DNA from 3 places in the Exiguobacterium sp. FSL W8-0210 genome. Region 2 is predicted to be linked to each of the others. Evidence: a T-box and tRNA genes for the amino acid it is inferred to sense, from the RefSeq annotation. Region 2 holds a T-box; the other regions hold tRNA genes.
The links. A T-box is a leader RNA that pairs with one kind of tRNA and senses whether it is charged. The one in region 2 lies ahead of argS (arginine--tRNA ligase), so its partner is inferred to be a tRNA-Arg.

Region 1 (6,628 bases), 480 kb from region 2:
TTGACGAAGTGCCAAACGTCCGATACGTCCAAATCCGTTAATACCAACTTTTACTGCCATGATAATTTTCCTCCTTTTAATGTAAAGCGAGTTATCTATTATTCAAAAGGGGGTTACCCTTTCAAAATCGAAGCTGCTGCGCCTTCATCCGTGATCAGGATGATGTCTGGCGACTGTTTGACATAGGCGTTGATCGCTTCTGCCTTCGAATGACCACCTGCGACGACGATGACGTGTTCGACTTGCTTCAAGTCAGCCAGTTGGAGACCAACCGTCTTGACCCGGTGCACGATGTTCCCGTCTCGGTCGAAGTAATATCCGAATGCTTCCGCTACTGCCTGTTCATGTTCCAGTCGGGTCAGGAGATCCTCAGACGCGCGACGACGTTTTGCCATCGTTTTCGCCTCACCAATTCCATGTACCACGATTGAAGCACCTTTAATCATTTGAAGCACATTTTTTATGCTCGGCTCTTCAATCATCTTGACGAACGTCTCTGTGCTGACCATGTCCGGGATGTGAAGCAGATGATAATCACTTTGAGCGCGTGATGCCATCCGTGAGCATACTGTGTTCGCTTGTAATTCGAGCGTTTCTCCCAGTCCTCCGCGTGCCGGAACGAACGTCATCGGACGGTGTTCCTTGTCTGGCGACATCATCGCCGCGACGGAAGCCATCGTCGTACCGCCTGTGACAGCGATCGTATTGTGATGGTCTGAAGAAAGCTCTCGTTTGAGTCGTGCGACGGTCGCCCGCCCCATGTCTCGTTGTACCCAGAAGGTCTCATCGGAATCACCCGGTACGATGACGACGTCCCGTACTCCGAGTCTCTCTTTCAAGGCTTTCGCCATGTCTGAGATCCCTGCGAGTTCTCCCATGATGCTGTGCATGCTGCGAAGAACGTTTCGTCCTTCATCCGTCAAGGACATCCCTTGCGTCGCGACCTCTAGGAGGTCTTGCTGCTTCAAGAAGTCGACTTCCCGCCGTAAGACGCGTTCCGTCAAGCCAAGGCTTGTCGCAAGCGTACGTCGTCCGATCGGTTGCATCAGTCGTACGTAATGAAGGATGTCGTAGCGTGTCTGCATTTCTTCGATCAGATCAGGCACGATTCGTTTTTGGATCTGGACTAACTGCCGAATCATGTATTTCCCTCTCCTCTCAAGTAGCTGGACGCTTTCTGTCCCGCATGTCATAACGTGTCCCACTTGGTACACCGTTATCATAACAGTCCATTTCTCGCCTTGCAAGTCTCGTTTCTCAAGTTTTTTGAAGTAAGCGGTTTCTTATCGTTTCCGTCTCGAATTTGCCATAACTCCAGATTTCCTCGTCATGCATGACGACCGGAATCTCGTATAAGAACCGTAGACTGAGCGCTTCATCCTGATCAATGTTGACTTCCTCGAACGTCCATTCCGGAAACTCATCGAGTACGAAGTCGAGTAAGATGGCGGCCTCTTCACATAGCGTACATCCCGGACGTGAATAGAGTGTTAAGTGTCTGTGTCGTTTTAATCCCATTCTGATTGCGCCTTCCTTTGCTGCATCGTTTTTTTCGTTAAACCAAGTGCTGCCCGGTACTTCGCGACCGTCCGTCGCGCGACTGTCAGACCGTCTGCTTGCAGACGATCCGTCAATTGCTGATCACTTAACGGACGATCGCTGTGTTGAATGTATTCGGCGATCCGCCGTTTAATCAAAAAACTCGAATCTCCGGTTGTCGTCCGTGAGACGAACAAGTCTTCTAAAGCAACGAGACCATGGACCGTCTCGACATACTTCTCAGCAATCGCTCGACCAATCGTTGACGGATGATGTCCCGTTGCTTCTGCGACTTGTTTTTTCGTCAATGGCTCAAGATGCAGTTCTCCCTTAAACCAGCGTTCTTGTCGCTCAAGCAAGACCGAGAGGATGGCATGCATCGTAACACGACGTCGTTCGTACGCGCGCAAAAAAGGCGTTGCCTCTTTTAATCCGAGCCACGTCTGATCCGTGTCGAGTGTCATCCAGTCGATCTGAAGTTTTCCATCTAACAGGTGAATCCGCGCTTCTGCCATGACCGATTGTTCCTCTTTAGGAAGATCCGGTGTCCGGCTCAGCCGCGTCAATCGTTTTCGCAATCGCGCTCGATCCTGTTCACTGTACTGAGCGAATACCTGACTCGCCGGAGCATGCCGCAACCGATCCGTCAGTCCGATCAATTCCGTGTCGTCTAGCTCGATCGCCTGTAACCATTGGCACTCGCGTTCCGAGCGGGCAGCAATGCCGACTGGTTCACATTGTTGTAAGAGTGTCCGTGCTTCTGTAATCGTTGCGATATCGGTCGAGAAGGATGCAGCGAGCTGCTCGTCCGATGTCCGCAATAAACCGTCCGCTTCTAAATACACGATGAGTTGTTCCGCCATATATCCTATTTCCTGTCTGACTGATTCTAAACGTATTTGCGCAAGAAGCTCGTCTTCATAGGATGCCAAATGTCCTGCCATCTGCTCGACCTCTAGCGAAACCTGATTCGGGTAATGACGATACAATCGTCGTTTCAACCGTCGCCACTCCTCCTCAAGCTCAGCTGCTGGTTGCTCAAGCACATGTAATTGATACTGTTGTGACGCCGATAACGTCATCTGTTGCGTCTGTTCCTGGCGTTGATCCATCGATTCCCCCTCCTCCACTTCTTATTATAGAAGAAACGTTTTAAAAAACATGCTCTGAACCTTTCTCCAACCGCTCAGGAAAAGAAAAGTCATCCTTCCCTATTGCTTTTCTGAAAAAATGTCGCTATACTATTAATTGTTCAGTACATCAGATGCACCCGTAGCTCAGGGGATAGAGCACTGGTTTCCGGTACCAGGTGTCGGGAGTTCGAATCTCTCCGGGTGTACCATTTATTCAACCACAAGGCAATGCCAACAATGGCGTTGCCTTTTTTCTATATTGATATGTTTCATTTGCCCTTGTAATGGAAAAATACCTAAAAGTCGCATCGTATCTTTTGACCAATATTGACCAAAGGATTATGATAAGGATAAGTCGAATAGGAAGCTACATACCAACTATAAGGAGGCAAAGACTATGTTAATTCCAACAGTCATCGAACAAACAAACCGCGGGGAACGTGCTTACGATATCTACTCACGTTTGCTAAAAGACCGCATCATTCTTCTCGGGAGCGCGATTGACGACAACGTCGCCAACTCAGTCGTTGCCCAACTTCTGTTCTTAGCAGCAGAAGATCCAGATAAAGAAATCTCGCTTTACATCAACAGCCCAGGTGGTTCGATCACTGCCGGTATGGCGATTTACGATACAATGAACTTCATCAAGCCACAAGTCTCAACGATTTGTATCGGTATGGCAGCATCGATGGGTGCGTTCTTGCTCCAAGCAGGCGCAAAAGGAAAACGTTTCGCGTTACCAAACGCTGAAATCATGATCCACCAACCACTCGGTGGTACACAAGGTCAAGCATCGGATATCAAAATCCATGCGGAGCGTATCATCAAAATGCGTGAGCACCTCAACAAAATCATGGCTGAAAACACAGGACAACCACTTGAAGTCATCGAACGCGATACAGAGCGTGACAACTTCATGTCAGCACAAGCTGCTGCTGATTACGGTCTCATCGACCGCGTCATGGAACGTGCATAAGTCATCCAGAGTGTCTCCTACGGGAGGCACTTTTTTTGTATTCATAGAAAAGCAAAGCTCTGTCGGTTATCGTTACATACAAAAAAACCTCCCGTTCCTTATAGAACGAGAGGTCGATGATCAGTCGATCAAGTCTGTGATGTCTGAAACGATGTCGTGGTTTTCACGAATCAGCGAGTAGATCGCGTTCGCATGTGGCGAAAGCTCTTCTTCTGCTTGTAATTGTTTCAGGAATAAAGATGTTGCGAACGCAACGAGTGTGCTTTTCGGTACACCGATTGATTTCGCTTTTTTTGTTAACACTTCATCAAACTTCGCATCGACTGTCAGCGAAATACGTTTCTTTTCGTTAGCCATTTCAAAAACTCCTTAATTCGAACATTTAGTTGCATCGACTATATATTATAGTAGACTATGGTTCATCCCGCAAGCGACCCTCTTATAAGGCCCCTGTCATCGACTCTCCATTTCGTACTTTTTCAGCGATTTGATCAATCTTCCGTAACCGGTGATTGATCCCTGATTTTGAGATGGAGCCGCTTTCGACCATCTCGCCGAGCTCTTGTAACGTGACGTCTTGATGTGTCACGCGCAAGATCGCGATCTCCTTCAACTTATCCGGTAAGACATCGAGCCCGACCGTCCGCTCGAGGAACTTGATGTTTTCGACTTGGCGTAATGCCGCACCGACCGTCTTGTTGAGGTTCGCTGTCTCACAGTTGACGAGACGGTTGACCGAGTTACGCATATCTTTTAAGATCCGGACGTCCTCGAACCGCAGCATCGATTGTGTCGCATCAACGAGCTTGAGGAAATCGGAGATCTTCTCGCTCTCCTTGATGTAGAGGATGTGTCCCTTTTTCCGTTCGATCGCTTTCGCGTTCAAATCAAAGACGTTCGATAGACCACGGAGCGCTGCATTATGTTCTTCATATAAGCTGAAGATTTCTAAGTGATACGACGACGTCGCCGGATTGTTGAGCGAACCCCCGGCGAGGAACGCCCCTCGTAAATACGCCCGTGCTTTTCGTTCATCGTTGAGGATCGTGTCACTGATTGAACGAATCATCGTGAACCCCTCTCCGAGGATTCCGAGGTCTTGCAAAATCTTATCCGCCTGTTGTTTAACGCGGACGATGTAGACGTTATTCTTTTTCAGACGCATTTTCTTCCGCACGAGCAGATCGAGATGGACTCCGTATGCTTTTTTCAGCAATGAGTAGATTCGACGGGCAATCGAGGCATTCTCGGTCGAGATATCGAGTGTCAGACCACGTCCGAGACCGAACGAGATCGCACCGTTCATCCGAGCGAGTGCCGCGAGTTCCGCCTTCATCTCGTGATCGGTGATCGGAATCTGCGTTAATTCTTTTTTGACTTCTGAGGCAAAGCTCATGTCAGCTCCTCCTTTCCTTCGAGTTGACGCATCCGTCGAATCGACAACACTTTTCGCATGACGAGGCTTGCGACGGCATCTGAGTCATGACGGATGAAGTGATGATTGTAATCGACGATATCGTCTGCTAGCACTTCAACGCCAGCGAGCTCGAATTGTTTTTCATTATAGGTGACGATGTCAGCGTGATCCTTCTGGTATTTCTTCAGGTAACTCGCATCGATCGATTCGTTGTTGACGATGATCGTATCAACGACGCCTTGTCCGAGGAAGCGTTCCAGTGCCGCTAAATGTTCATTCGCTGTGAACGCCGTCGTCTCGCCGGGTTGCGTCATGACGTTACAAATATAGACGACCGGAGCCAGTGATTGTTGGATCGCTTCCCGGATCTCATCGATCAGGACGTTCGGGATGATACTCGTATAGAGGCTACCCGGACCAAGGACGATGACATCGGCGTCAAGAATCGCCTGAATCGCTTCCGGTACCGGACGGACGTCTTGTTCGTCAAGGAAGATCCGTTCGATTTTCTTGCCGACCTTCGGAATCAACGACTCGCCTTTGACGATCGTCCCGTCCTCAAACTCGGCACAAAGCGTGATCGTCCGTTCCGTCGCCGGATAGACTTTTCCTTCCGCGTTCAACAGTTGCCCCATGACACCGATTGCTTCAACGAACGAACCATTACAAAGCTGGGTTGCTGCCGTCAACATCAGATTTCCGAGTGAATGACCATGCAGTCCTTCCCCGGTCTCGAACCGGTACTGCATGATCCGGTCCATCAATGTCTCTGACTTCGATAAGGAGACGATGACATTGCGAATATCGCCAGGCGGCAACATGTTGAATTCCGTCCGCAAACGACCAGAACTGCCCCCGTCATCAGCAACGGTGACGATGGCTGTGATGTCAAGCGGGTAATGTTTCAGTCCACGAAGAAGCGTCGAGAGTCCTGTTCCACCACCGATAGCGACGACTTTACGTTCCCATTTCATCACTTCTCCCCCTTCGCATACACATAATCCCGGTGATTCGTCTCAATATGATACTGCGTCGCAAATTCTTTACTGATCGCTTCTGCAAACGTGATCGAGCGATGTTTCCCACCTGTACAACCGAGGGCGATGACGAGTTGCGACTTCCCTTCCCGCTCGTATTGCGGAATCAGGAATTCGAGCAGGTCGACGAGTTTTTTATAGAACAGCTTTGCTTCCGGCCATTGCATGACGTACGATGCCACTTCCTCGTCAAGTCCAGTTTTTGGACGCAACTCTGGAATGTAGAACGGGTTCGGTAAGAAGCGCAGGTCAAAGACAAGATCCGCATCAAGCGGTAAGCCATGTTTAAAGCCGAACGACATGACGTTGACCGTGAACGGAATCCGTGTGCCTTCCGTGAACTCCTTTAAGAGACGTTCTTTCAGTGCAAGCGGCTTGATGTCACTCGTATCAATCAGCATCTGTGCCTTATCACGGAATCCTTCGAGCAACGTCCGTTCACGTTCGATTCCAATCAATGGTGAATCCGTCGGTGCAAGTGGATGCGAACGACGCGATTCCTTGTAACGGCGGACAAGGACATCGT
Region 2 (6,628 bases):
TGAAGTTCGTCTCTTCCGCGAATGTTTCGATGACTTGACGGACATCCCCTTGACGACGTACGAAGCTCGTCGGGACTGGTGTCGTACCGACAAGTTGCTCATGCAGACTCGTCAATCGATGATCATCGATGATCGTCGTCATCAAATCAAGGAATAGCAGAACATGCAGACGGTTCAAATAATCCCATGGTTTGTCTTCCGAACGGAATTCATTACGAGCGAGCCATTTTTTCAATCCGATCGCATCGATTTGACTCAACGTCTCTGTCGTACGTGCCGACTTCCAAAGCGTCAACAGTTCACCCAGTTTTTTCCGTGTCTGTTTCTTACGCATGAAGAATTCAAAATTGTCTTTCGTCCGTAATGCGTCTCCTTCAATCGGAGCAATCAAATCGGCTTCCGGCGCCGTCACGAAATCGTGAACGAAATCGACAGACTCTCCCGGTAACCAAGCAGCGACTTTCCCGTGAAAATCAGCCATAAAGGCGACCGTTTCTGCCAAAGGCTCCTGCTTCATCTGTGAAGCAGCTTGCTGTAATCGTTCTTTCGTCTCAGTCTTCATAATCTACCTCTTCTTATTCGTGGATTGGTCTTACATTTCTTCTGGAGCGCCGACACCAAGCAAACGAAGACCCTCTGTCAAGACGATCGTGACCGACTTGACGAGTGCAAGACGCGATTGTTTTGCTGCGTCATCTTCGAGAACACGGACGTGTCCGTAGTATTTATTAAAGCTTTGTGCAAGATCTAAGACGTAGCGGCTGATGATTGATGGCTCACGACGTGTGAACGCGCGATCGATGACCGTCGAGAATTGGTTCAGCATCGAGACGACACCCCATGCATGATCATCGGCACTACCAGCGAATGGTGTGCCATCATAGCCACCTTTACGGAGCAAGGAGTGCGCACGGGCATTCGTGTACTGGACATACGGTCCTGTTTCGCCTTCGAATTTCAACATCTGCTCAAGATCGAACTCGATATTGTTCATCCGTTCGTTCTTCAAGTCATGGAAGATGACCGCGCCAACACCTACTTGACGAGCCGTAGCTTCAGCATTCGCTAAGTTCGGATTTTTTTCCGCGATGTTTTGCTTTGCGACGTCGATCGCTTCTTGTAATACTTCTTCAAGCAAGACGATCCGACCTTTACGCGTCGACATTTTCTTTCCGTCCTTCATGATCAGACCGAACGGCACATGGTGCATTCCGTCGACGTTCTCAAATCCAAGTTTCTTCAAGACTGCGAACAATTGCTTGAAGTGAAGCGCTTGTTCCCCACCTACGACGTAGAACGCTTGCTCAAAACGGTACGTTTCGAGACGATAGACGGCAGCTGCTAAGTCACGTGTCGCATACAGCGTTGCACCATCTTTCTTTTTAATCAAGGCAGGCGGCATACCTTCTGCTTCGAGGTCGACGACCATTGCCCCTTCTGATTCGACGAGGAGATCTTTTTCTTCGAGCAAATCGATGACGTGTTGCATCTTATCGTTATAGAAGGCTTCTCCGTTCAAGCTATCGAATTTAACACCGAGCATCTCATAAACACGGTTGAACTCGACGAGTGAGACTTCACGGAACCACGTCCAAAGCGTCGTTGCCTGCTCATCACCTTGTTCGAGTTTTTTGAACCAGAGACGTCCTTCATCCTCAAGTGCCGGATTTGTTTCCGCTTCTTCGTGGAACCGGACGTATAATTTCAACAATTCCTTGATCGGTTCTGCACGGACCTCTTCTTCCTCACCCCACATCGTGTAAGCCACCATCAATTTCCCGAACTGTGTTCCCCAGTCCCCTAAGTGGTTGACACCGACGACGTCGTAGCCTTTTTTACGTGAGATTTGGTTGAGCGCGTTCCCGATGACCGTCGAACGCAAGTGGCCCATCGAGAATGGTTTCGCGATGTTTGGTGATGAAAAATCAGTGACGATCGTTTTTCCATTCGCTTCACTTGATCCGAACGCCTCTTGCTCCGTCAGGACTTGATTGACGATTTCTTGCGAGACGACTTCTCGGTTCAAGAAAACGTTGATGTAAGGACCTACAGCTTGAACGTTCGAGAACAGCGGCGCATCGATTTTTTCTGCGAGGTCTGAAGCGATCATGTTCGGTGCTTTACGGAATGCTTTTGCGAGCATGAAACATGGGAATGCCAAATCTCCGTGATCTTCATGTTTCGGTTGCTCGATCAGTTGTTCGATTTGTTCAACCGATAAGGCACCTTCCATGACTTGATGTAATACTTCTGCATACTGCGCTTTATAACTCATCTTTATTTCCTCCTGCTTCACTGATTTTTTGGCAATAAAAAACGCCCCTTGCGCCACGCGCAAAGAGACGGAATGACCGCGGTACCACTCTTCTTGGTGTCATTTTGACACCCACCTTGTTCGGGGATAACGGGGTTCCCCCGGCTACGCCTCTTCCATCAGGAATCGGGCAGCGTCTCAGAAGTGCGTTTCACGATCGGTTCGTCCTCAGGCTTCCACCATTCCCTGATTCGCTAGTTGACGAAAATCAACCGTTACTCTCTTCATCATCGACTATATTCGATATCTTTCACATTATACGCAATTCTTTCTTTTCTCTCAACCTTATTTTTTTGGTAAATGGCTTATCAAAATTTCCACAATTCGGGTATAGGAATAAAAGATACTTCTCAAGGGGAGGGATGTTTCATGCGCTACTACCAACATGTAGCCCGGACAAGCTGGATCGTCTTCGGTCTCGTCGCCTTGACGTTATTAGTGATCGGCATCGTTCATCCACCAACCTTCCATCCTTCTGTCTCCATCATCAACACGCTTTATTTATTCGGACTCGTTCTCCTGTTTCAGTTCGATAATGTCCGTCGTGGTGGCATTTACTATACATTCCAAGAAGGAATCATCTTATTTTTATTCCTCAATTACGGTTTAACGTACGCCTTGATTTTAAGCCAAATCGGTATTCTCGTCTTTCAATTCATGTCTCACCGAAAAGCGATTCGCTGGAAACGTTTCGTCTACCTCTACCCGATCAACGCCCTATTCGATTTAGTCTATATTTCGCTTCCCGCCTTTGCGTATTATGCGCTCGGTGGTCCGATCGGCTCAAACTTTACGTATACGAAAGCCTTGATTCCTTTCACCGGCTTTTTAATCACCGTTTTCCTTGTCTCTTATTTCCAATGTCTATTCGTCAATCGCTTCCTCTTCTTGAAATACGATTGGCGCCGTCTCGTGAAGCTGCAATCCCTCGTCTACGGAATCAGCATGTTGAGCGCTTTACTTGGAATCTGGTTTTACGATGAGAGTCCACTCGTCGCGGCTACGGTTTCCGCCTTGATCCTCTTTTTGTTCAAACGTCTGTTGCAAGAACGCGGCGACTCCCTTGAAGCAAATGATAATGCCAAACGATTTGATGATGCGAAGGAACACTTGTTGATTTCCCGCTTTGAACGCGAGACGATTGATTCGTTACTCCTTGATTTACCGCATCTGCTACCGTTTTCTGAAGGTTGGATCTCAATCCAACAACAGCGAAAACAAGTCATCTATAACATCCGGACGAAACAACCGATTGATGTATTACCACTGTTTCATTCCTTGACAGCCGACGATTTGCATACCCCGATCATCTATGGTCTTCGTTGCGACTGGGGCAACGATATTCAAATCGGATTGCCTGTCGATCGTCACTCGATGCTAGCGATTCCTTCGATTACGAGCGGAGAGGTCGATGTCTCGATCATCCTGTTCCATCAAGTCGCAGATGCCTATGATGCGACGAATGCCGATGAGTTATCTCGTCTGCTCCGTATCTTTTGTCGTGTCTTAGAGCGCTCTCGTGAAACGGTTCAACTCTACACGGAAAGTCGGACCGATGCCTTAACGGAATTACCGAATAGTCGTGCCTTCTACGAACACGGTCGGCAGGAGTTTGCTGCTGACTGCTATCCGCTCTCCGTGATCCTGTTTGATATTGATCATTTTAAACGCGTCAACGATACGTACGGTCATAAAGTAGGCGATCTTGTCCTTCGTGAACTCGGTCGACGTATCCAAGCGATCCAATTGCAACATGATGAGGTCTTTGCTGCTCGTTATGGCGGGGAGGAATTCGTACTTCTCTTACGAAATGGTAGTCAAGAGGCTGCCATCCAGATTGCCGAGACGGTCCGCCATGCGGTCATGGATCGTCCCTTCCTCGTCGATGGTCACCGACTGTCCTTAACCGTCAGCCTCGGAATTGATACAGTGGAAGAAAGATATCAACGGACGTTCGAAGAGTCGTTACGTCAAGCCGACCATGCACTCTATGTCGGCGGAAAACACAACGGACGCAACTGTACCGCGCATTATGCAAACCTTTGAAAGGTCGTGACTCTATTGTCGATTACAGAAATTGAAATGACGCTACCGACATCACAAGCCCACCGGACGATTCGGATTCATCGTCCGCCCCATTTGGATCCTTCTGAAGCATTACCAGTGATTTATATGCACGATGGACAAAACGTCTTCAGTGGAGAAACCGCCTCGTTCGGAAAAGGCTGGGAGATTCATCTTGCACTACAACAGACACAAATTCCGGCAATGGTCGTTGCGATTGACAGTCCAGAAGACGGCATGGATCGTTACGATGACTACGCCCCCTGGAGTGACGAAGCTTTACTGATGCGGACTGCCTATCCTTCACATCGGTCGTCGATCGGGGGAAACGGTAAGGTCTACATGGACTGGATCATCCGCGAGTTAAAACCATACATTGACGCCAACTACGCGACACGTCCTGATGATACGACGATGATTGGCAGCTCGATGGGTGGCGTCATCTCGCTCTATGGATTATTCGCGTATCCGGAAGTCATCACGCGCGTCGCTGCCCTGTCGACTGCCGGATGGGCAAACTTTTCCTCACTCCTTGAATTCATCGAGCGTAGTCCGTCTCTGTCTGCCACTCATCGCTGTTATATGGATGTTGGTACTAAAGAAGTGAGCGGTCCGATGACCGAGACAGATTATTTACACACGAATGATGTCTTAGCACGAGCCGTCGAACAGAAACTTACTCAAAGTCGCTATACGATCATCCCGGAAGCGATTCATCATGAAACCGCCTGGGCGAAACGTTTACCGGATATTTTGCGTTACTTATTTCCTTCCTCTTGAGTACACAAAAAGAGTCGGGTGATTTCTTTAAGTAGAAATCATCCGACTCTTAGTCTTGTCTTATACTAATTCTTCTTGTTGCTCTTTTTCATAACGGTTGCGCGGATGCTCCCGGCATTCATCGGAACACGAACGCATGACTTTCGGTTCGCATTCTTCACAGCAGAAGTGCTGTCGATTACATTCCGGGTTCGCACAATTAACGTAACGCGTCTCCGGTTTTCCACAGTAGTAACATTCTGAGACGACAGACGGATTGACGGCATTGACAGGAACTTGTACACGCTCATCAAAGACGTATAGTTCGCCTTCCCAGTCTTCTCCTTGCGTCTGTTCATCTTTTCCGTACATGACGACTCCGCCTTTTAGGTGGAAGATATCATCACTCTGTTGCCGTTTACGGAAGTACGCCGTGAATTTTTCACAACGAACGCCACCCGTACAATATGTGAGAACCTTTTTTCCTTCAAATAAATGCTCGTTCTCGTCAAGCCACTCCGGGAATTCCCGTGAAGCATCGACATCGACTTTTACAGCATTCTTGAAGTGTCCGAGGTCGTATTCATAGTTGTTTCGTACATCGAGAATGACGACATCATCTTGTTTCATCATTTCTTTCCACTCTGCTGGTTCAAGATACGCAGCGTGTTCTTCTGGTACGTTGAATTCATCCTCAAAACGCCATGTGACGAGTTCTTTTTTGTAACGGACGAACGTCTTTTTGAAGGCGTGCTCTTCGACTTCATCGATTTTGAATTCGATGTCAGCGAATCGTGGATCCGCCGTCAAGTCCTTCATGTATTGTTCCGTTTGTTCGACCGTTCCAGAGAGTGTGCCGTTGATTCCTTCTGGTGCGATCAAAATCCGACCTTTAATACCGAGCTCTTTACAGTAAGCAAGATGCTCTTTCGTTAGCTGTTCCGGATTTTCGATCGGAACATACTTATAAAATAATAGTACGCGATAAGGTTTCATATTCCTCATTAGCCCCCATGTCAGTTTTTTGCAGTAAAACGAACGTTGGCAAACGAAGCGTCTAGCTATTGACTAGCTGGGAACGCCTGCAAAACGCACCCATTTAAGTATAATACCAACTCCCTTTCGAATGTACAATCTACAATTCCTGAATCCCTTTCAAGGAATTTCATTCCCTTTCTGAATCAGAAAGAGGTAAAATAAAACACAGTAGTACATCTCGCAAGGAGGATTCCGAATGCTCCATACACTTCGTGACTGGATCGAGCAGATGATTTTCTTTCTCCAAGACTTACCTGGAGGAGCTGCCACCGGTTTGATTGCCCCGTTTCTTGAGTCTCTATTTCCTTTCCTGCCACTCGTCCTGATCATTTCCGCGAATGCGGCAACCTATGGTTTTGGTATGGGTGTTCTCGTATCATGGGTCGGGAGCATGCTTGGATCACTCGTCGTCTTCGCTTGTATTCGATATCTATTTCGTCGTCCGGTCACGCG
Region 3 (6,628 bases), 730 kb from region 2:
TTCAACTGCTGTGTACTCAAGACCTTTGTACTCACCGAGTGTAGCTTCTGGCTCGATGACGAACGTGATTTTGAATTCGACTGGCTTGCCTTTTTCGAGTGTTTCAACGTCGATGTTCTCAAGCGCGATTGGCTCGATTCCTGATTCGACGACTGCACCTTCGATTGTGTCCTTGTAAAGGATATCGAGTGCATCTTGGTACAGTGCTTCTTCACCGTACATTTTGTTGAACATTGCGCGTGGCATTTTTCCTTTACGGAAACCAGGTGTGTTCAAAGTCTTAACGACTTTCTTGAACGCTTGGTCTACCGCTTTATCAAATGCTTCAGCAGGCGCTTCATACGTGAGGACGCCGAGGCTACCTGATTGTTTTTCCCATTTTGCAGTCATGCTGAGTCCCTCCAAAATTGTCAATTAGCGTACATGTGTGTACAACAAGTCACATTATAGCACAATCGTTCTGACGATTACCACTGTTGAACGAATCGTTTCCTGATGTCTCAATCGAAGTAAATTTGCTCGAATGCAATGACTTCCGGATAAAGGATATGCGCCGCTCGATATAACCGCTTCGCCAGCGGACTGAGGATACGTTCCGGTTCTTCACGTTCAAATGTCAGACCTGCGAGTTCTTCGCATGCTGCGAGCCACTTCTCCATGTCTGCTCCGATTCGTTCTCGTTCTTCAAGATGGATCAATTGATCCGATCGCAGGACGAGCAACGCTCGAAACGGATCCATTCGCTCTAACGTATGCATCGATGCCAGTAACGCTTGTTGCTCCTGTTGATGTACTAGCAGGATTTCTTCTAACTCTTCACGTGACGAGATCGTCCAGTCTACATCTAAGTGTGGCACATGAATGCTTACCGGATATGGCACGTGATGAAGCACGCTTCCTAATAACTGATCAATGACGAGTAGACTTTGATGTGCTGTCTCTTGCGCCTGAAGGTATTTTTGTGTGATGTATGCAATGAGCTCATGTGTCCGTTCGAATTCCACACCGGTCAATTGGCGCATTTGTTCGACCCAACTGCCGTGTCGCAACACATGCATCAATTCCGTTGCTGCTGTTACCTCACGCTGCGCAACAGGGTTGTTTTGAACTGCCGGCTTTTGTTCGCGAACACGCATCTGTTGTTTGATTTCATCTAATTGAAGCGCGAGCCCATAAGGCAGATACGGTGACGCCGAGCGCAAAGCGAGTTTCATCGGATAACGTTCTCCGAGTTCATAAAGAAAGAGTGCGAGTACTTGCTCGACACCCTCGACTTCAAGAAATCGTTCTGCCACTGTTTCAAATCGTTCACGGTCATGCATTAAGAGTGGTTGAATGACATAGAGCCGGTGTAAGACATCTTCTCCTGTCAATTGGTCAGTCTCTAATTCCATAATCAATTGTTCTTGTTTAGAAGCGGTCAAACGAAGAATCCGCGCTCGTTCTACTTCTAGTTCATGTTCCATCCAGCGCGATGTCCCCATATTCCGGCACTCCTTCATGTTCAACTTCTTATTTCGTAAATGGATCGAGTAAAGACGTCCAGTTCGTGATCGCTTCTTGAAGTTGTCCCGCCTGCTCGATTCCTAATCGATTCAACGTATCTAATGAGACGTCAGCTTCAAGTAATCGAGCGATATCTTCCGATTGATTCACGTACTGCTCGAGTTTTGCACTTAAATTTTGCAATTCTTGCGGCGGATTTTCAAGTCCCGCTAATCGTTGATCGATTTGATCCAGTTCTTGATTGAACTGATCAATCGTTCCGTTTTCCTTCAACTTTTCGATTTGTTGATCGAGTGCCTGTTCAGGGTTCGCAGATTCACGCGCTGTCGTAGCCGCCTCATTCAAGGAAGCCGACAAATCTGACGTGACTTGTGCCGTATCTTTTGCAATGCCTTGAAGTTCTCCAGCGTAATCGACACTATTTTTTACATCGTTGACTTGTTGTTTTGCATCGTCGACTGTATTTGAAATCTCACTACATCCAGCAAGAAACGTACTTAGCATAAGGACTGCTCCAACTTTCTTCCACATAGCATTCATCCCTTTCGAGTTCATGATACCTTAATTATAATCGAAAATCGGAATAAAAAAAAGAGACCACCCTCGTAAGGGCAGTCTCTATTTTAATTATAGCGTCCCAAGAGGGATTCGAACCCCCGACCGACGGCTTAGAAGGCCGTTGCTCTATCCTGCTGAGCTATTGGGACGTGTCAACACGAATAAACTATACTAGAACAATTCTTTCGTGTCAATCACATTACAAACATTGCAATTATTATATTACAAAAATGTTCCGTCCAGATGAAGGGCATTTACCGGGTCACCGTTCACATTAAGAAAATCGACAGAATAACGGTTTTGATCCACTTCAAGAATCGCATACGTCTTGTCTGGTCGATGACGTGGCATCCGGATTGAACCTGGATTGATGAATAACACACCGTCCCGATATTCAGCCTTCGCCACATGGGAATGACCATATAAGACGATGTCCGCCTGCTTTTCCTTCGCATGATGCTGTAAGACATCTAGACTGTATTTGACGTCCTGCCGATGCCCGTGGACACAGAGGATGGTATGACCATCCATTTCCGATACGACTTCTTCCGGAAAATCGTGTCCGTAATCGCAATTCCCTCGCACAACACGATATGGATATAATGATTCGATGTCGCGCGTCAATTGGGAGTCCCCACAATGAAATGCCGCATTTACGTCTTGGTGACGTTCGAATATCGTAAGCAGTTCTTGTTCTAGTCCATGACTATCACTAACGATCAACGCTCTCATCTTCATCACACTCCTAAGAAAGTAGTTAAGTCCTGTTCGAGCTTGCGCAATGCATTGCCACGATGACTAATCATCGCTTTTTCTTCTTTCGTCAATTCAGCAGCCGTCTGTCCGCTTTCTGTGACGAACAATGGATCATAACCGAAACCGTTCGAACCCGACGCCTCAAAACCGATTCGCCCTTCCATCGTTCCACGAACCGTCAATGTCTCACCCGTTGGTTTCGCTAGCGCGAGTACACAAACGAAGCGCGCCGTCCGCTCTTCCTCCGGAACACCTTCTAACTTTTCAAGTAGTAGAGCATTGTTCGCCGCATCCGACTTTTCAAGTCCCGCGAAGCGTGCTGAGTAGACGCCGGGAGCGCCATCTAAAGCATCGACTTCAAGACCTGAATCATCAGCAAGTACCGCGTGGCCAAAGTAGGCTGCTGCCTCTGTTGCTTTTAAAAGTGCATTCTCCTCGAATGTCTCACCTGTTTCATCCGTTTCCGGAGCATCGGCGTGATCGAGTAACGACTCGACCGTATAACCGAGACGACCCAGCATGCTTTCAAGTTCCTTCACTTTACCTGCATTGTGTGTTGCGACGATGACCTTCATCTATGTTCCCCCACTTCTTCTCCTACATACCACCAAGAGACACCGAGTGCCTCACGGCCAGCCTCAATCAGTTCCTTAATACCTTTTTCCCCAAGTTCGAGCATTTCGAGCATCTCTTGACGGGAAAATGTCGACTCTTCTCCTGTTGCTTGCATCTCGACGATTTTACCCGATGAGGTCATGACGAGATTGAAGTCGACTTCCGCCGCAGCGTCCTCTTCATAGCATAGATCGAGCAAGACATTCGACTCGACGATTCCAACCGAGATGGCTGCGATGCCCTCTTTGATCGGTGTATCTGTCAGTTTTCCCGCTTGAATCAATTGATCGACTGCTCGGACGAGTGCCAAAAAACCACCAGTGATCGATGCCGTTCGTGTACCGCCATCTGCCTGAATAACGTCACAATCGATCCAGATTGTTCGTTCCCCGAGCTTCTCTAAATCAACGACGGCCCGAAGCGAGCGGCTGATCAGACGTTGGATTTCCATCGTCCGTCCCGTCTGTTTGCCGCGGACGGCTTCTCGTGCGGTCCGCTGAGCCGTCGCACGCGGCAACATCGAATATTCCGCATTGATCCAGCCCTGGCGTTTACCGCGAAGGAACGGTGGCACCTTCTCCTCGACGGTCGCCGTACAGAGGACTTTCGTATCTCCCAGTTCAATCAAGACAGAACCTTCTGCGTGTTTATTGACATCAATCGATAATTGAATAGGACGGAGATCATCCGCCGTTCGTTGGTCTATCCGCATTTAATCTTCCTCCGTTCCAAGCACGATGCGCTCCGCATGGATGGTCTGATCGAGCCAGTCCGTCGCAATCTGATCAAATGAGCGGATATCGCCTGTCGCGTAATAACGATGTTCCGGAATTTGTGTCACATCTGCTGAAATCGTATTGTAATCAAGTAGTGCTGCTACCTCGAGCGCTGTCTCGTCTCCTGAAGAGATTAGTTGGACGCCTGGTCCGATGACCCGTCCAATCACATCTGCTAGGAGCGGGTAATGGGTGCACCCGAGGATCAATGTATCCATATCGTAATTCATCAATGGTCGTAAGGTATTGGCAACGACACGTTCGACGTACGCACCGTCTGTCTGCATCGACTCGACGAGCGGGACGAACGGCGGGCACGCTAACGATTCGACGACGACTTGTCCTTCGACGTGGCGTAATGCCTTCTCGTAGGAATTACTTGTAATCGTCATCTTCGTTCCGATGACACCGATTCGTTTCGTACGCGTCACCTTGACTGCCGCACGGGCCCCAGGATCAATGACACCGATGACAGGTATATTTAAACGTTCTCGCGCTTCTTTTAAGACGACAGCCGTAGCTGTATTACAGGCGATCACGATCAATTTCACATCTTGTTGTACGAGATAATCAATCATCTCCCACGTAAACTCACGAATTTCTTCTTCTGGACGCGGACCATACGGACAACGTAGTGTATCCCCGACATAGATGATTCGCTCATGGGGCAACTGTCGCATCAATTCACGTGCGACCGTCAATCCACCGACTCCGGAATCCAGTACTCCAATCGCTCGATTCACTCTTCTCCACCTCTTTCTATCAATCTTATGGTAACAAAAAAGGACGACGGTGCAAGACCGGCGTCCGAGAATGTACGATTACAGGATTACTGAGCAAGACCTTCGCTAGTCAGCATATCTGAAAGAGTCGTGATTGCTTCAGAAGCATCGTCACCGTTTGCAACGATTTTGATATCTGAATCTTTCGCGATTCCGAGTGAAAGAACACCCATGATTGACTTCAAGTTGACAGTCTTTCCGTTGTATTCCAAGTTGATGTCTGATTGGAATTTAGAAGCTGTGTTGACGAGCTGAGTAGCGGGACGAGCGTGAATGCCTGAATCCGCGATGACTTTGAATGTTTTTTCCATGATTAAGAAATCTCCCTTCACTAATAACGTACTAGTGAGTCGTTTTCGAATATGTGAACTCATTATCAAATGATAACGGATTCGAATCGATTCTGCAAGGAATTTTTATATGCCTCACTCCATGGGAATGCTTTCCCGGCACGATTGATTTGTACCATCGATGTCCGTCCTGTGAACATCAATTCACCCTGTTCATCAAATGCCGCATAATGGACGTCACACGATGCACTTCCGACATGTACTGGGTACGCATAGACGGCGAGACGTGTCCGTGGATACACTTGGCGAATGTAATTACACTGGGCATCCGCAACGACGATGATCCCGTCTTCTGCAAGCGAGTATCCGGTCTCCTCTAACATCAATGTCCGAACGTCCTCGAAATAGATGAACGGTACCCTGTTATTCATATGACCATAGGCATCCGTCTCTGCAAAACGAACAGCGACGTCGAGTCGTGTTCCATGTTTCATTTGTTCAAGCCATGATTCGAGTTCTGAAATATAAGCTGGTACGCGCACAATCGGTTCCTCCTGTCTGAATGAAAAAAGAAGGAGCAGGCTCCTTCTTTAATAACTTATGAACTAACTGCTTCACCTGTCCGTCCTTCGTCACTACCGAAGAACTTCTTGAATGAGTGAAGTGTCGTCTGACGGTTCATCGCTGCGATCGAAGTCGTCAGCGGAATGCCTTTCGGACAAACCTCGACACAGTTTTGAGCATTACCGCACTGCATGATCCCGCCATCTTCCATCAACGCTTCAAGACGTTCTTCCTTATGGAAGGCACCTGTTGGATGCGAGTTGAATAGACGAACTTGCGAGATCGATGCTGGTCCGATGAACGTCGAACGATCGTTGACGTTCGGACATGCTTCGAGACACACGCCACATGTCATACATTTCGATAACTCATACGCCCATTGACGTTTGTTCTCTGGCATCCGTGGTCCTGGACCTAAGTCGTACGTTCCATCGATTGGGACCCATGCTTTAACTTTTTTCAACGCATCAAACATGCGCTGACGGTCGACTTGAAGGTCACGAACGATTGGGAATGTCTGCATCGGTTGAAGGCGGATCGGTTGTTCGAGTTTATCGACGAGTGCCGTACACGATTGACGTGGCGTACCGTTGATGACCATGGAACAAGCGCCACATACTTCTTCTAGACAACCCATATCCCAGTTGATCGGTGTCGTTTTTTCACCGGCTGCATTCACAGGATTACGACGAATCTCCATTAAAGCAGAGATGACGTTCATGTTCGGACGGTACGGAATTTCAAACGCTTCATCATACGGTTTACCATCAGGTCCATCTTG

Region 1: it encodes a tRNA-Arg, which carries the amino acid that the T-box ahead of argS (arginine--tRNA ligase) is inferred to sense. The anticodon was not compared.
Region 3: it encodes a tRNA-Arg, which carries the amino acid that the T-box ahead of argS (arginine--tRNA ligase) is inferred to sense. The anticodon was not compared.

Annotation. Positions count from the first base shown of each region.
Region 1 is NZ_JBBOUK010000001.1:2,441,064-2,447,691, forward strand. Features, by position in the region: gene gap (type I glyceraldehyde-3-phosphate dehydrogenase) at 1-60, opposite strand, end outside; gene MKY22_RS12765 (sugar-binding transcriptional regulator) at 114-1,142, opposite strand; gene MKY22_RS12770 (glutaredoxin family protein) at 1,258-1,518, opposite strand; gene MKY22_RS12775 (RNA polymerase factor sigma-54) at 1,509-2,651, opposite strand; tRNA gene MKY22_RS12780 (tRNA-Arg) at 2,806-2,881, shown strand; partial or broken gene clpP (ATP-dependent Clp endopeptidase proteolytic subunit ClpP) at 3,064-3,648, shown strand; gene MKY22_RS12790 (hypothetical protein) at 3,769-4,005, opposite strand; gene whiA (DNA-binding protein WhiA) at 4,088-5,044, opposite strand; gene MKY22_RS12800 (gluconeogenesis factor YvcK family protein) at 5,041-6,039, opposite strand; gene rapZ (RNase adapter RapZ) at 6,039-6,628, opposite strand, start outside.
Region 2 is NZ_JBBOUK010000001.1:2,922,882-2,929,509, forward strand. Features, by position in the region: gene MKY22_RS15200 (hypothetical protein) at 1-562, opposite strand, end outside; gene argS (arginine--tRNA ligase) at 593-2,275, opposite strand; T-box leader at 2,336-2,554, opposite strand; gene MKY22_RS15210 (GGDEF domain-containing protein) at 2,684-4,360, shown strand; gene MKY22_RS15215 (alpha/beta hydrolase) at 4,376-5,158, shown strand; gene trhO (oxygen-dependent tRNA uridine(34) hydroxylase TrhO) at 5,219-6,133, opposite strand; gene MKY22_RS15225 (TVP38/TMEM64 family protein) at 6,372-6,628, shown strand, end outside.
Region 3 is NZ_JBBOUK010000001.1:2,193,103-2,199,730, forward strand. Features, by position in the region: gene tig (trigger factor) at 1-390, opposite strand, end outside; gene MKY22_RS11530 (hypothetical protein) at 501-1,484, opposite strand; gene MKY22_RS11535 (hypothetical protein) at 1,513-2,010, opposite strand; tRNA gene MKY22_RS11540 (tRNA-Arg) at 2,140-2,213, opposite strand; gene MKY22_RS11545 (metallophosphoesterase family protein) at 2,287-2,796, opposite strand; gene MKY22_RS11550 (XTP/dITP diphosphatase) at 2,802-3,395, opposite strand; gene rph (ribonuclease PH) at 3,392-4,147, opposite strand; gene racE (glutamate racemase) at 4,148-4,954, opposite strand; gene MKY22_RS11565 (phosphocarrier protein HPr) at 5,041-5,304, opposite strand; gene MKY22_RS11570 (acyl-CoA thioesterase) at 5,370-5,825, opposite strand; gene sdhB (succinate dehydrogenase iron-sulfur subunit) at 5,882-6,628, opposite strand, start outside.